2 regions of the Sanguibacter sp. Z6_81 genome follow, and region 1 is predicted to be linked to the other one. Evidence: predicted binding sites of a transcription regulator. Region 1 holds the regulator's gene; the other holds the start of a gene.
What was found. Region 1 encodes LexA, which represses DNA repair genes until DNA is damaged. Its sites were predicted from a motif close to TCGAACANNTGTTCGA; they were not measured.
Positions count from the first base shown of each region.

Region 2: the regulator LexA is predicted to act here: its motif matches at 3,476-3,491, upstream of ruvA (Holliday junction branch migration protein RuvA).

Region 1 is NZ_JBXUFV010000003.1:465,166-472,207, reverse strand. Features, by position in the region: gene AC2AXK_RS10590 (DUF5302 domain-containing protein) at 1-143, opposite strand, end outside; gene nrdR (transcriptional regulator NrdR) at 140-655, opposite strand; gene AC2AXK_RS10580 (LysM peptidoglycan-binding domain-containing protein) at 749-1,108, opposite strand; gene lexA (transcriptional repressor LexA) at 1,374-2,108, shown strand; gene AC2AXK_RS10570 (L-lactate dehydrogenase) at 2,212-3,219, opposite strand; gene AC2AXK_RS10565 (ATP-dependent DNA helicase) at 3,272-5,365, opposite strand; gene hflX (GTPase HflX) at 5,454-7,004, opposite strand.
Region 2 is NZ_JBXUFV010000002.1:374,760-381,801, reverse strand. Features, by position in the region: gene pdxS (pyridoxal 5'-phosphate synthase lyase subunit PdxS) at 1-78, shown strand, start outside; gene AC2AXK_RS06745 (NUDIX hydrolase) at 75-608, shown strand; gene AC2AXK_RS06740 (hypothetical protein) at 649-1,362, opposite strand; gene pdxT (pyridoxal 5'-phosphate synthase glutaminase subunit PdxT) at 1,486-2,088, shown strand; gene AC2AXK_RS06730 (YebC/PmpR family DNA-binding transcriptional regulator) at 2,092-2,847, shown strand; gene ruvC (crossover junction endodeoxyribonuclease RuvC) at 2,886-3,455, shown strand; gene ruvA (Holliday junction branch migration protein RuvA) at 3,566-4,192, shown strand; gene ruvB (Holliday junction branch migration DNA helicase RuvB) at 4,185-5,255, shown strand; gene yajC (preprotein translocase subunit YajC) at 5,382-5,780, shown strand; gene secD (protein translocase subunit SecD) at 5,863-7,042, shown strand, end outside.

The sequences.
Region 1 (7,042 bases):
GAGGAGTGCACCGACCCGGTGTTCGACGATCCCTCGCTCGTTCTGTGGCGCGCTGCGTTCTTGCGCTCCAGCGCCTCCTTGAACTTCGCCTTCGTGTCCGCGCTGACCGCCGCGGTGTCCTTGTCCTCGCTGTCGTGCGTCATGAGGCCTCCTCTTCGTCGTCGTGCCGGTCGCTGCCTGGGCCGTCGTTGTCCGCCGCTGCGGCCTGCTCGTGCTCAGCACGGAGCAGGTTGATCGCTGCCTCGAAGTCCTCGAGGGAATCAAACCCCTGGTACACGCTCGCGAAGCGCAGATACGCGACCTCGTCGAGCTCGCGCAGCGGGCCGAGGATCGTCAGGCCGATCTCGTAGGCGTCGAGCTCGGCGCTTCCCGTCGCGCGGACCGACTCCTCGACGCGTTGTGCGAGCAGCGCGAGGTCATCCTCGCTCACCGGCCTCCCCTGGCACGCCTTCCGTACACCGTTGACAACCTTCTCGCGGCTGAACGGCTCGGTGACTCCGGATCGCTTGACGACGGAGAGGCTCGCGGTCTCCAGGGTGGTGAACCGTCGGCTGCACTCAGGGCACTGGCGACGTCGCCGGATCGAGGCGCCGTCGTCGGAGGTGCGGGAGTCGACCACACGAGAGTCCGGGTGACGGCAGAACGGGCAGTGCACGGGCGCCTCCTGAGCATCGACTGCGAGCGTCGATCGACCCGCTGTCCGGTGCCACCCTACGCGGGACCCGGCCGCCCGCGCACGTGCTTACCCTCAGCGCACGGGCAGGAGGATCTGCTCGCCCACCTGCAAGGCAGCGCTGCTGCGCCCGTTGAGGGTGATGATGTCGGCGACGACATCACGCACGTCCTCCCCCGGCAGCGCGACCGAGGAGGCGAGTGCCCACACCGTCTCGCCCTGGGCGATCGTGTACGGCACCACCTCGACGGGATCCCCCGGTCCGCCTGCGAGCGCGCGCCCGCCGAGGAGCACGCCCCCGAGCACGAGCATCACCGCGAGCATCCACAGGACGACACGTCCGCGGCGCGTGAGGACGAGGTCGGGTTCCCGGATCGTGCGGGCGCTCGTCGGACGGGCCGCCAGGGCCCCGGTTGCGCTCGTGCTGTGCGCCATGATCGCTCCTTCCAGTTCGCGGGTCGGCGTCAGCCGGACCCCGCGATCGAACACATGTTCGTAGAACAAGTGTACGAACGACGCCCCAGATGGCAAGGGGTCGGGCCCAACACGCTCGAACATGTGTTTGAAACGTGGGCGGCACAGCCCTAGGCTGAGGCAGAACCGTCGAGACGCACTCGACCACGACCCACTGACACCGGGCGCGGACAGGGTGGCCACCAGGCGCGCGACGGGCGCGGACGACGACCGGAGGACCCTCGTGGTGACGAACATCAGCAAGGCCGCTGCGCAGAGCGTCGCTCCCGGCCAGGGAGCTGCGTCGAGCGAGCCGGCCGACGGACTCAGTGCGCGCCAGCGGCGGGTGCTCGAGACGATCCGGTCGTCGCTCGACGCCCGCGGCTATGCCCCGAGCATGCGGGAGATCGGTGACGCCGTCGGCCTCAACAGTCCCTCGAGCGTCAAGCACCAGCTCACGGCACTTGAACGCAAGGGATACCTGCGACGCGACCCCAACCGCCCACGGGCGATGGAGCTCGTCCTTCCCGCAGGCGACGACCCGGCCGCCCGGCAGCAGGAGAGCTGGGAGGAGGGCGGGAGCGAGGGCGAGCTCGATGCCCGTCCCGCTGCCACGTACGTCCCCCTCGTCGGCCGGATCGCCGCCGGTGGCCCGGTGCTCGCCGAGCAGGTCGTCGAGGACGTGTTCGCACTCCCCCGACAGCTCGTCGGCGACGGTGACCTCTTCCTCCTGCGGGTCAGCGGGGAGTCGATGATCGACGCGGCCATCTGTGACGGGGACTGGGTGGTCGTGCGACGTCAGCCGGTCGCGGAGAACGGACAGATCGTCGCTGCGATGATCGACGGCGAGGCGACGGTCAAGACGTTCAAGCGCAGCGACGGCCATGTGTGGCTCATGCCGCACAACCCGGCGTTCAGTCCGATCCCCGGAGACGAGTCGACGATCCTCGGCCGCGTCGTCTCGGTCCTTCGCAGCCTCTGACCGCCCCAGCCCACGACGCGCATCGCGCGCAGCCAGAACGCACACCGCCCCGCGACCCCTTCCGGGGCCGCGGGGCGGTGTGCGTACGCGCGCGCGTGGTGGGTCAGAACCCGAACCGTCGAGCGACCTGCGTGAGCGCGGCGGCCGAGCGCTGCAGGCCCCGGATCTCGGTCGGGGACAGCGGCACGGCGAGTCGTTCCGTACAGCCTGCGCGTCCCACGACGGACGGCACGGACAGGCAGATGTCGCTGATGCCGTAGTAGTCGTCCAGCAGGGTCGAGACGGGCAGGATCCGATGCTCGTCCTGGAGGATCGCCTCGATGATCCGCGAGCCCGCGAGGGCCACCGCATAGTTCGTCGCGCCCTTGCCCTCGATGATCCGGTAGGCCGAGTGCACCACCTCGTGGGCGATGGACTCGCGCACCTCCTGGGTGAGCGGCCCGCCCCCGCCGACACCGTTCCAGTCGAGGAGCGGAACCCCGCCGATGGATGCAGAGCTCCACAGCGGGATCTCGCTGTCGCCGTGCTCCCCGGCCATGTACGCGTGGACGTTCTGCACGGCCACCCCGCAGTGCGCGGCCACGAGGTAGCGCAACCGGGAGGAGTCGAGCACCGTGCCCGAGCCGAAGAGCTGGGTCGGGGGGAGCCCGGAGATCTTCAGCGCCGCGTACGTGACGATGTCCACCGGGTTGGTGACCATGACGTAGATGGCGTCCGGAGCGACCGCCTGCAGCTGCGGGAGGATCTTCGACACGAGGCCGATCGTGGCCTCGGCGAGGTCGATCCGGGTCTGGCCCGGCTTCTGCTTGGCGCCAGCCGTCACCATGATGACGTCCGCGCCCTCGCAGACCGAGATGTCGTCAGAGCCGAGCACCTCGGCCATCGGCATGAACTGGATGCCGTGCGCGAGGTCGAGCGCTTCGGCCTCGACCTTCGCCTTGTTGATGTCATAGAGCGCGACGGTTCGCGCGGAGCCCCGCATGAGAGCGGCGTAGGCCATCGTCGAACCGACCGCGCCAGCCCCCACGACCGCCACCTTCGTCGTCTTGCGACGGGCCGAGGCGGGTATCGGGCCGGTCTCGCCGATCTCGGGCGATTCTTCGTCGGTCATTCTTCCTCCACGCGGTCCTGGTCACTGGGGCGGGCCGGAGAGACCCTTCACGTCAGGGTAGGCCAGCGAGTCGGCTCAGCGCCGCTTCGGCGACCGCCCGGTCGGTGGTCCGCCAGAAGTCAGGAAGGGTCCGGACGAGGAACGGCCCGTACCGGGCGGTCGCGAGGCGCGGGTCGAGGACCGCGACGACTCCCCGGTCCGACGTCGTCCGCACGAGCCGGCCAGCCCCTTGTGCGAGCAGCAACGCCGCATGGGAGGCCGAGACCTGCATGAAGCCGTTGCCGCCGTGCGACTCGACGTAGCGTGCGCGGGCGGCCTTGACGGGGTCGTCCGGACGGGGGAAAGGGATCCTGTCGATGAGGACGAGCTGGCAGGCGGAACCGGGCACGTCGACGCCCTGCCACAAGGAGAGCGTGCCGAACAAGCAGGTGGCGTCGTCCTCGGCGAACTGCCGGACGAGGGTCGGGAGCTGGTCGTCCCCCTGGCACAGGATCGGCACGTCAAGACGCTCGCGGAGCAGCTCGGCAGCGCGCTCCGCGGCCCGCCGCGACGAGAAGAGACCGAGCGTGCGCCCCCCTGCCGCGGTGATGAGGGCAGCCATCTCGTCGATCTGAGCATCGGTCGTGGCCTGCTGGCCCGGCACCGGGAGCTTGCTCGCGATGTAGAGGATGCCCTGCCGCGGGTAGTCGAACGGGCTCCCGACGTCCGTTCCCCGCCAGCGTGGCGCGGGCGCAGCGCTGGCCTCACCCGGCACGGCGGACGACGGCTCGAGGCCCACCGAACGGGCGATGGGGTCGAAGGAGTCCCCCAGCGCGAGCGTCGCGGACGTGAGCACTCCGACCTTCTCGTCCCACAGGCCGGTGCGCATGAGGCCGGACACGCCCAGCGGTGCCGCATGGAGCTTGGACATGCCCGCACCGAACCCGCCTTCGCCCGCGCGCGAGCACCACAGCACGTCGAACTCCGAGGACTCGCCCGTCATCCGCTCCGCGATCTCGAAGACGACGAGCATGCTCGAGGACGCCATCTTCAGACCGCTGCTCGCAGCTCCACCGTCCCCGCTCGTGGGCGTGTCGGGCTTGAGCTCGCTCATGACCGCGCGCGCCGCATCGCGCACCGCCGCGACCGCGGCGCGCGCCGCTTCCGGGAGGCCGTCAGGGAAGCGCTCTGCCGGGAGGGAGGCGAGGACCGCGCCGAGCTGGGCGGACGCGGCGTCCAGGTCGGTGGTGAGGACACCGCCGTGGCGCCGCGCCTGCCGCGCAGCATGCTCGACGGAGGCGACCGACAGCTCGACGGTCGCGGCTGCCGTGACACGGTCGGGGAGCTCGTGCGCCTCGTCGACGACGAGGACGGCGTGCTCGGGCAGGACGTTGGGCGACCCGGTGGCAGCGATACCGAGCATGGCGTGGTTCGTCACGACGACGTCCGCCTCACGAGCGAGACCTCGTGCCCTCTCGGGGAAGCACTCGGTGATGAGCGGGCACCGCTGCCCGAGGCACTCGAGGGAGTTCACGGAGACCTGCCGCCAGGCCCGGTCCGAGACGCCGGGCGTCAGGTCGTCGCGGTCACCCGTCTCCGACTCCTCCGCCCACTCGCGCAGCCGGAGGATCTGCTGCACGAGCCCGGCACTGCTCTGCTCCTGTCGCGACGGGGACGCGCCCGGTGGAGCGTCGAACGGGTCCGGGGGGCCGTCCGTGCGGGGCATGTCGAACAAGGTGCCCGCGTCGTCGGCCGGGTACCCGCCGGCGATCTTGTGGCGGCAGGCGTAGTTGTGCCATCCCTTGAGCAGTGCGAGCCGGGGACGCCGCGGCAGGTGCGGGGCGAGCGTGTCGGCGACGAGCGGCAGGTCCCGCGTCATGATCTGACGCTGCAGCGCCAGGGTCGCCGTCGAGACGATGACGCGCTCTGCGCTGTGGACGGCGTGCTGGACGGCGGGGACGAGGTAGCCGAGCGACTTCCCGGTCCCTGTGCCGGCCTGGACGAGGAGATGCTCGCCGCTCGTCATCGCAGACGCCACCGCCGCCGCCATGACGTGCTGGCCTTCCCGCCGCGCGCCGCCCAACCTGGCCACAGCGAGGTCGAGCAGCTCGTGCACGGCCTCCGTGTCCGGCGTCGCCGTCGGCCGGGGCGTGCTCGTGGAACTCACCGGGTGAGTCTACGGTCACCGGGCGGACCAGAGGCGGCGTCCTCAAGGAACGCGGGGGTGTACCGCGACCGCAGCCGCGCACGCCGCGTCACCCGCGCACGGCCACCGCAGACAGCTCCGCCGCCAGGCCGTCCTCGACGCGGCCACGCAGGAGCGTCCCTGACTCGATGTGCTCGAGGTGATCGATCTCGCCCTCCAGGTGAACCCGGCTCAGCAGGTCCCCCCGGTCGTACGGCACGACGAGGTCGACGGACACACCGGGACGGGGCAACGACGCCGAGATGTAGTCGAGCAGCTCGGGGATCCCCTCACCGGATCGCGCCGAGACGACCACCGTGCTGCGTTCCCGGCTCTGCAGCCGGGTGATCGTCTCGGCGCTCGCGACGTCCGCCTTGTTGAGGACGATGACCTCAGGCACGTCCTCCATCCCCGGGATGTCGGCGAGGACGTGGCGCACGGCCGCGATCTGGCCCTCGGGGTCCGGGTGGGACGCATCGACGATGTGCAGGAGAAGATCGGCGTCTGCAACCTCCTCGAGGGTCGAGCGGAACGCTTCGACGAGCTGGTGCGGCAGGGAACGGACGAACCCGACCGTGTCCGCGAGCGTGTAGACGCGCCCGTCCGGGGTCTGGGTGCGTCGCACCGTCGGGTCGAGGGTGGCGAAGAGCGCGTTCTCGACGAGCACCCCGGCCCCGGTCAGCGCGTTGAGGAGACTCGACTTGCCGGCGTTGGTGTAGCCGGCGATGGCGACAGCCGGGATGGCGTTGCGCTTGCGTGCCGCGCGCATCGTCACCCGGGACGGCTCCATCGCGGCGATCTCGCGCCGCAGCTTGGCCATCCGGTCGCGGATCCGGCGCCGGTCGAGCTCGATCTTCGTCTCACCAGGACCGCGGGAGCCCATGCCCGCGGCAGCGCCTCCCACCTGACCACCGGCCTGGCGAGACATCGAGTCTCCCCAGCCCCGCAGACGCGGGAGGAGGTACTCGAGCTGGGCGAGCTCGACCTGTGCCTTGCCCTCCCGGGACTTGGCGTGCTGCGCGAAGATGTCGAGGATCAGTGCGGTGCGGTCGACGACCTTGACCTTGATGACGTCCTCGAGGCTGCGGCGTTGCGACGGTGCGAGCTCGCCGTCGACGATCACCGTGTCCGCGCCGTTCGCGGCGACGAGGGCAGCGAGCTCGGCGGCCTTGCCCGAGCCGAGGTACGTGCTCGGGTCGGGCTTCTGGCGCCGCTGGAGGATACCGTCGAGGACGACGGACCCCGCGGTCTCCGCGAGCGCCGCGAGCTCGCGGAGCGACACCTCCGCGTCCACCATGTCGCGGGACCACAGCCCGACGAGGACGACCCGTTCCAGACGGAGCTGGCGGTACTCGACCTCGGTGACGTCCTCGAGCTCGGTCGACAGACCAGCGACGCGCCGCAGCGCCGTGCGCTCCGCGAGGTCGAGCTGGTCCCCGTCGTGCACGGAGTGGTCCGTGCCTCCCTCCGAACGAGCGGTTCCCGCTCGCGCGAGCACACGCGCGACGACGTCGCTCGCGATGTCCCGGGCGGCCCGCGGGGCGGGGTCAGCCACAGCCGCGCCCGTCGCCTCGAACTGCTCGTCCGACGTCCCGCTGTGTGGCTCGTGACTGTTCGTCATGCATCCCTCTGTCTGTCTGGTGTCGTGTGGACTCAAGC
Region 2 (7,042 bases), on a different contig from region 1:
GGCCTGGGCGAGGCCATGGTGGGCATCAACGTCGAGGAGATCCCCGAGCCGCACCGCCTCGCCGAGCGCGGCTGGTGACTCCCGCCGCCGGCGCCGGCTGGGAGGCCGGCCCCGACGGTGTGCTCGAACGCAGCGCCGCCCGCGTCCTGCTCCTCGACGAGCAGGACCGGGTGCTGCTCGTCCGCGGGCACGACGCGGACGAACCCGACCGGCACTGGTGGTTCACCCTGGGTGGCGGCATCGACCCGGGGGAGACGTCCGCGGCCGCGGCGGTCCGCGAGGTCCGCGAAGAGACCGGCATCGAGCTCACGGAGGCCGACCTCGTCGGTCCGGTCCTCACCCGGTCAGCGGTCTTCGACTTCGCGCGAGCGCGTTGCCGCCAGCACGAGACGTTCTACCTCGCACGGGCCGCGTCGAGCGTGGTTCTCACGCGAGCGGGGTGGACCGTCCTCGAGGCTGACCTCCTCGACGACATGGCGTGGATGTCTCTGGCGGAGCTCGGTGCGGTGACCGAGGAGGTGTTCCCTCGCGGTCTCGCGGACCTGCTCGCCGATCTCGTCCAGGGGTGGGACGGGACCGTCCGCCACCTCGGTGAGGAGCAGGAGTAGCTGCGCTCGAGGGACGGACGGGACGCGTGCGCCGGGCGCGTCAGTAGGGCCGCGGGTACACCGCACCGGGCGGCACCGCGCGCCGGCGTGCGTCGGCGCGGACTGCCCACCACACGCCCCCGCCGATCGTCAGCCCGAGCCCCACGAACCCCACGAGACACCCGGCGACGAGCTGGAGGATCCCGGTACCCGCGTCAGCCGCGATGTCCCCGAGGAACTCCTCGTCGACGACACGGACCTCGACGCCGCTCGCGTCGAAGCCCGCGGGCGGCGTCACCGTGACCGTGTACGTACCTGCCTCGTGCGTCCTGAAGCTCCCGACGTCGTCGACCGTCACCACGTCGGTGGACGACGTGCTGTCCGCGGACGGGGTGCTGTCGTCCGGCGACGAGCGGGTGCGCGCCACCACCGGCACCTCCTGGCCGTCCGGGCCCTCCACGGTGACAGCGTCGGACGGCAGCGTCCGGGTCCCGCCGCTCTGGACGACCCCGTACCGCCGGTCCGCCACAGCATCGACGTCGGCGGTGCCCGGCACCGGCATGCTGCCCCGCACGTACGCGTTCGTCTCGGACTCGGCGGCGAAGAACCCGTCGGGGACGAGGTCCGTGAAGCGGCCGACCGCGCCGACGACGAGGACCGCACCCAGGACGAGCGTCACCACGCCGATGAGCGTGAGGATCTTCGGCCCGCGGGTTCCGGGCCGCACCGGCGTCGGGCCGTACGGGAACGCGGGCGGTGTGGGCGACTGGTACACAGCGGCTCCTCATGGGCGGGTGCCACGGCGGGGCGGGGCAGGGCGGGGGACGTGCGGCCACCCTAGCGAGGTCGGACCCACGGCGTGCGGACGCGATGTCCCCCACGCGTACGATGTCTCCTCGTGAATCCTCTCATCGGTGTCCTGGCCCTGCAGGGAGACGTCCGCGAGCACCGCGCGGCCCTCGAGTCCGCAGGTGCCCGGACGACGGGCGTGCGGCGGCCCGCGGAGCTCGCGGCGATCGACGGTCTCGTGCTGCCCGGCGGCGAGTCCACGACGATCGACAAGCTGCTGCGCATCTTCGACCTCTACGAACCGCTGCGCACAGCCATCACAGACGGACTGCCGGTGTACGGCTCGTGCGCAGGCATGATCCTCCTGGCTGACCGCGTGCTCGACGGCACGAACGACCAGCAGACCGTCGGTGGTCTCGACATCACCGTCCGGCGCAACGCCTTCGGTCGGCAGGTGGACTCGTTCGAGACCGACCTCGAGGTCGACGGCATCGACGGTCCTCCTTTCCACGCGGCGTTCATCCGTGCACCGTGGGTGGAGGAGGTGGGCGAGAAGGCCGAGGCCCTCGCGACCATCCAGGGCGGCCCTGCCGCCGGTAGGATTGTCGCGGTTCGACAGGGCTCTGTGCTGGCAACCTCATTTCATCCGGAGATCACGGGCGACGCCCGGGTCCACGAGATGTTCGTATCGATCGTTCGCAAGGAGTACTAACGCATGTCAGGTCACTCCAAATGGGCCACCACCAAGCACAAGAAGGCCGTCGTCGACGCTCGTCGCGGCAAGCTCTTCGCGAAGCTCATCAAGAACATCGAGGTGGCGGCGCGCACCGGTGGCGGAGACGTCGCCGGTAACCCCACGCTCTTCGACGCCATCCAGAAGGCGAAGAAGACCTCCGTCCCCAACGACAACATCGACCGCGCCGTCAAGCGTGGCTCGGGTCAGGAGGCCGGTGGGGCCGACTACCAGACGATCCTCTACGAGGGGTATGCGTCCGGCGGCATCGCCCTGCTCGTCGAGTGCCTGACCGACAACCGCAACCGCGCAGCTGCTGAGGTGCGCACGGCGTTCTCCCGCAACGGTGGCCAGATGGCCGACCCGGGCTCGGTCGCGTACCTGTTCTCCCGCAAGGGCGTCGTCATCGTGCCCAAGGAGGGCACCGACGAGGATGCGGTGATGGAAGCGGTGCTCGAGGCCGGTGGCGAGGAGGTCAACGACTTCGGAGAGTCGTTCGAGGTCCTCTCGGAGCCCTCGGACCTCGTGGCCGTGCGGACCTCCCTGCAGGAAGCGGGCATCGAGTACGACTCCGCTGACGTCGTGTTCCACCCGTCGATGCAGGTCGAGGTGGACGCCGACGGAGCACGCAAGGTTCTCCGACTCATCGATGCGCTCGAGGACTCGGACGACGTGCAGAACGTCTACTCGAACTTCGACGCGTCGGACGAGGTCATGGCCGAGCTCGAGAACGACTGAACGGTCCGGTTCGACGGGCACGACCGGAGGGCGGGGGAGTGCGGGTACTTGGCGTGGACCCCGGTCTCACCCGGTGCGGGATCGGCGTCGTCGACTCCGTGCCCGGGCGCCGGGCGGCGCTCGTCGCCGTCGGGGTCGCGACGTCGTCGCCGGACCTGTCCGTCGATCGCCGGCTGCTCACGATCGCCGAGGTCGTCGAGGCCTGGTTGGACCGCCACCGCCCGGACGTCGTTGCGGTGGAGCGGGTGTTCGCCCAGCACAACGTCTCCACCGTCATGGGCACGGCCCAGGTGGCCGGGCTGACGATGCTCGCGGCCGCGCGGCGTGGGATACCCGTCGCGATGCACACCCCGAGCGAGGTCAAGGCCGCCGTGAGCGGCAACGGGCGGGCCGAGAAGGCCCAGGTGCAACGGATGGTCGCGAGCATCCTCGGGCTCGCCGAGATCCCTCGGCCGGCGGATGCCGCCGACGCCCTGGCGCTGGCGATCTGCCAGCTGTGGAGGCCCGCGGCCCTGCTCGACTCCGTCGAGCGGTCCGAGCTCACGCCTGCGCAGCGCGCCTGGGCGTCCGCGGAGCAGGCGGCGCGTCGGGCGAAGGGCACCCGCTGAGGGTTGGTACGGTGAGCGATTAGTACACGTGTTCGCACGCTCCGCACCTGCGGGGCCGGTACCGGTGGGACGCGACCGCGTCGCTCGATGGAGTCAGAGGTGGAACCAGCGTGATCTCGTCACTCAGCGGAACCGTGCAGTCCGTGCGTCTGGACAGTGCGGTCGTCCAGGTGAACGGAATCGGCTACCTCGTGCATGCGACCCCGGCCACCCTCGCGGGTCTGCGCACCGGGAACCCGGTGACGCTCGCCACGAGCCTCGTCGTGCGGGAGGACTCCCTCACGCTGTTCGGGTTCGCCGACGACGACGAGCGGTCGATCTTCGAGACGACGCAGACCGTCAGCGGGGTCGGCCCGCGGCTCGCCCTCGCCCTGCTCGCCGTGCTCACCCCCGACGCCCTGAGGCGCGCGGTGGCCGCGGAGGACGTCAAAGCCCTCACGCGCGTCCCCGGCATCGGGCAGAAGGGTGCGCAGCGACTCATCCTCGAGCTCGGCGGGAAGCTCGGTGCACCTGCCGGCGACGCCGGGGCGGCACACGGCCACGCAGGTGCGGCGCCTGCAGGGGACCACACCGAGCAGGTGGTCGAGGCGCTCGTCGGCCTGGGCTGGTCCGCAAAGGTGGCACAGGACGCGATCGCCGTCGTGCTCTCGGACGCCGGGAGCACCGAGGTGGCTGCGGCCGAGGTGCCCACGGTGCTGCGCTCCGCCCTCAAGGTGCTGGGCGGCTCCCGTGGATGACGCGGACGTCGACGCCCAGCTCGACGCCCTCGGCCTCGACCTCACGCCCGCACGCACGACCGGCGCGGGGGCGGACGAGCTCGAGCGTGCAGCCGAGGCCGCGCTCCGTCCACGCACCCTCGACGAGTTCGTCGGACAATGCGTCGTGCGTGACCAGCTCTCCCTCGTGCTGCAGGCTGCGCTCGGGCGCGGCGCCGCGCCCGACCACGTCCTGCTCTCCGGACCGCCGGGGCTGGGCAAGACGACCCTCGCGATGATCATCGCGGCCGAGCTCGGCGCGTCGCTGCGCGTCACCTCCGGCCCCGCGATCCAGCACGCCGGGGACCTTGCCGCCGTCCTGTCGTCGCTCGACGAGGGCGAGGTGCTCTTCATCGACGAGATCCACCGGCTTGCCCGGCCCGCGGAAGAGCTCCTCTATGTCGCTATGGAGGACTTCCGCGTGGACGTCGTCGTCGGCAAGGGGGCCGGCGCCAGCGCGATACCGCTGAGCCTCCCGCGCTTCACCGTGGTGGGCGCGACGACGCGCGCCGGGCTGCTGCCCGCGCCGCTGCGTGACCGCTTCGGGTTCACCGGGCACCTCGACTTCTACTCGGCCGAGGAGCTCGAGCGGGTGCTCACCCGCTCGGCCGGGCTCCTCGGCGCGCCGCTCCAGGCCGAGGCCGCGAGCGAGATCGCCTCGCGATCGCGGGGCACGCCACGGATCGCGAACCGGCTGCTCCGACGCGTGCGCGACTGGGCGCAGGTCCGGGGCGACGGCTCGCTCGACCTCCGCGCTGCTCATGCGGCCCTCGACGTCTACGAGGTCGACTCGCTCGGTCTCGACCGCTTGGACCGCGCGGTCCTCACAGCGCTGTGCACCCGGTTCGGAGGTGGCCCCGTCGGCCTGACGACCCTCGCCGTGACCGTGGGCGAGGAACCGGAGACGGTGGAGACCGTGGCCGAGCCCTACCTCGTCCGCGAAGGGCTCGTCGGACGCACGCCCCGCGGCCGCGTCGCGACCCCGGCGGCCTGGCAGCACCTCGGACTCGTCCCGCCCGCCTCGGACCCGATGCTGTTCTCGTGACGGCCCGCCCCGGACCGGTGGGCACGGGCGGGCACTTTTGGGGTACCTGGGGCGTTAGTGTCTTGGGCGTGCCTGCGCCTAGACTCCATGAGTTCCCCTGAGCAGAACAGGACGTGATTCCCCGTCATGGACCCCATGATCCTCATCCTCGTCATCGCTGTCGGCGCCATGTTCCTCATGTCGCGCAGCTCCCGCAAGAAGCAGCAGGCCGCGCTGTCGTTCCGTGACAACCTCAAGCCCGGTGACAACGTCATGACCGCCTCGGGCTACCTCGGGACGGTGGTCGCTGTCGCCGACGACGAGATCACGCTCGAGACGACCCCGGGGAACACCTCCCGCTGGCTCCGCGCCGCGATCGCGAAGCAGGTCGACGCACCATCGACGGATATCGATGCCACATCCACCGCGGAGGGCGACGCTGCCACGCCCGCGAAGGTCGACATCGAGAACAAGCAGGCGTTCAACGTCCCGGACGACATCTCGGGGCTCATCGAGAAGCCGAAGCGGGACGACGCCGCCTCGTAGACCACCGGGACGCTCGTCCCGTCCGACGCCCCACAGGCAGACGCAACCGTGTCTGCCGGCGCGCATGAGAGAAGACACTCCGTTGGCCACCACCAGCCGCAAGAAGTCCCGACCGAGCCGCCCGCTCATCGGACTCGCGCTCATCCTCCTCGCCCTCTTCGGGTCGATCTTCGCCGGGACCTTCATCAGCAACCCGGAGACGAAGGCGTCCTGGGCCCCGAAGCTCGCGCTCGACCTCGAGGGCGGCACGCAGATCATCCTGCGTCCCGTCACCGAGAACAACGAGGAGGTGACGACCGAGGACGTCAACCAGGCGATCGCGATCATCCGCCAGCGGGTGGACTCGTCGGGTGTCGCCGAGGCGGAGATCACGAGCCAGGGCGGCAGCAACATCGTCGTCGCCCTCCCCGGGACGCCGTCCGAGGAGACGCTCGACCTCGTGCGGGAGTCTGCGCAGATGCAGTTCCGCCCGGTGCTGTACTTCGGCGGACCCGCCGCCGTGGAGACCCCTGAGGGTGCGGACGACGCGGCCACGGAGGGTGAGGCAGCCGGCGACGGCGTGACCGACCCGGCACCGGACGTCGCCGCGGGCGACGACGCGGTGCCGACCGACGAGACCGCGGCGGGCGCGGACCCCACCGCGGAGCCGTCGGAGGAGACCACGGTCGACCCGTTCGCCACTCCGGAGCCCGCGGTGACGAACCCGAGCGACATCGCTCAGGTCACCCCCGAGCTCCTCGCGGAGTTCGACGCCCTCGACTGCACGGCTCCCGAGAACCTCGTCGGCGGTGGGGACTCGAGCCCGAGCAAGCCGGTGGTCGTGTGCGCCGTCGACGGCTCGGCCAAGTACATCCTCGGCCCGATGGAGATCGCGGGCACCGAGATCGCCAGCGCGAGCTCGGGCCTGCGGACGAACCAGCAGGGCGCGACGCTCAACGAGTGGGCCGTGAACATCGAGTTCAACTCCGAGGGCACCAAGAAGTTCGCGGAGACCACCGCGCGTCTGGCGACCCTGCCGAGCAGCGACATGTGGAACCCGGCGGCCCCCACGTCCGCCCCTGGCATGTTCGCCATGGTGCTCGACAACCTCGTCATCTCCGCGCCCAACTCCAGCGTGGTGATCTCCGACGGCAGGGCCGAGATCACGGGGTCCTTCGACCGGGAGAGCGCCACCCAGCTCGCCAACCAGCTGAACTTCGGCGCGCTCCCGCTGACCTTCGAGGTGCAGAGCGAGGCCCAGATCTCGGCGACGCTCGGTAGCG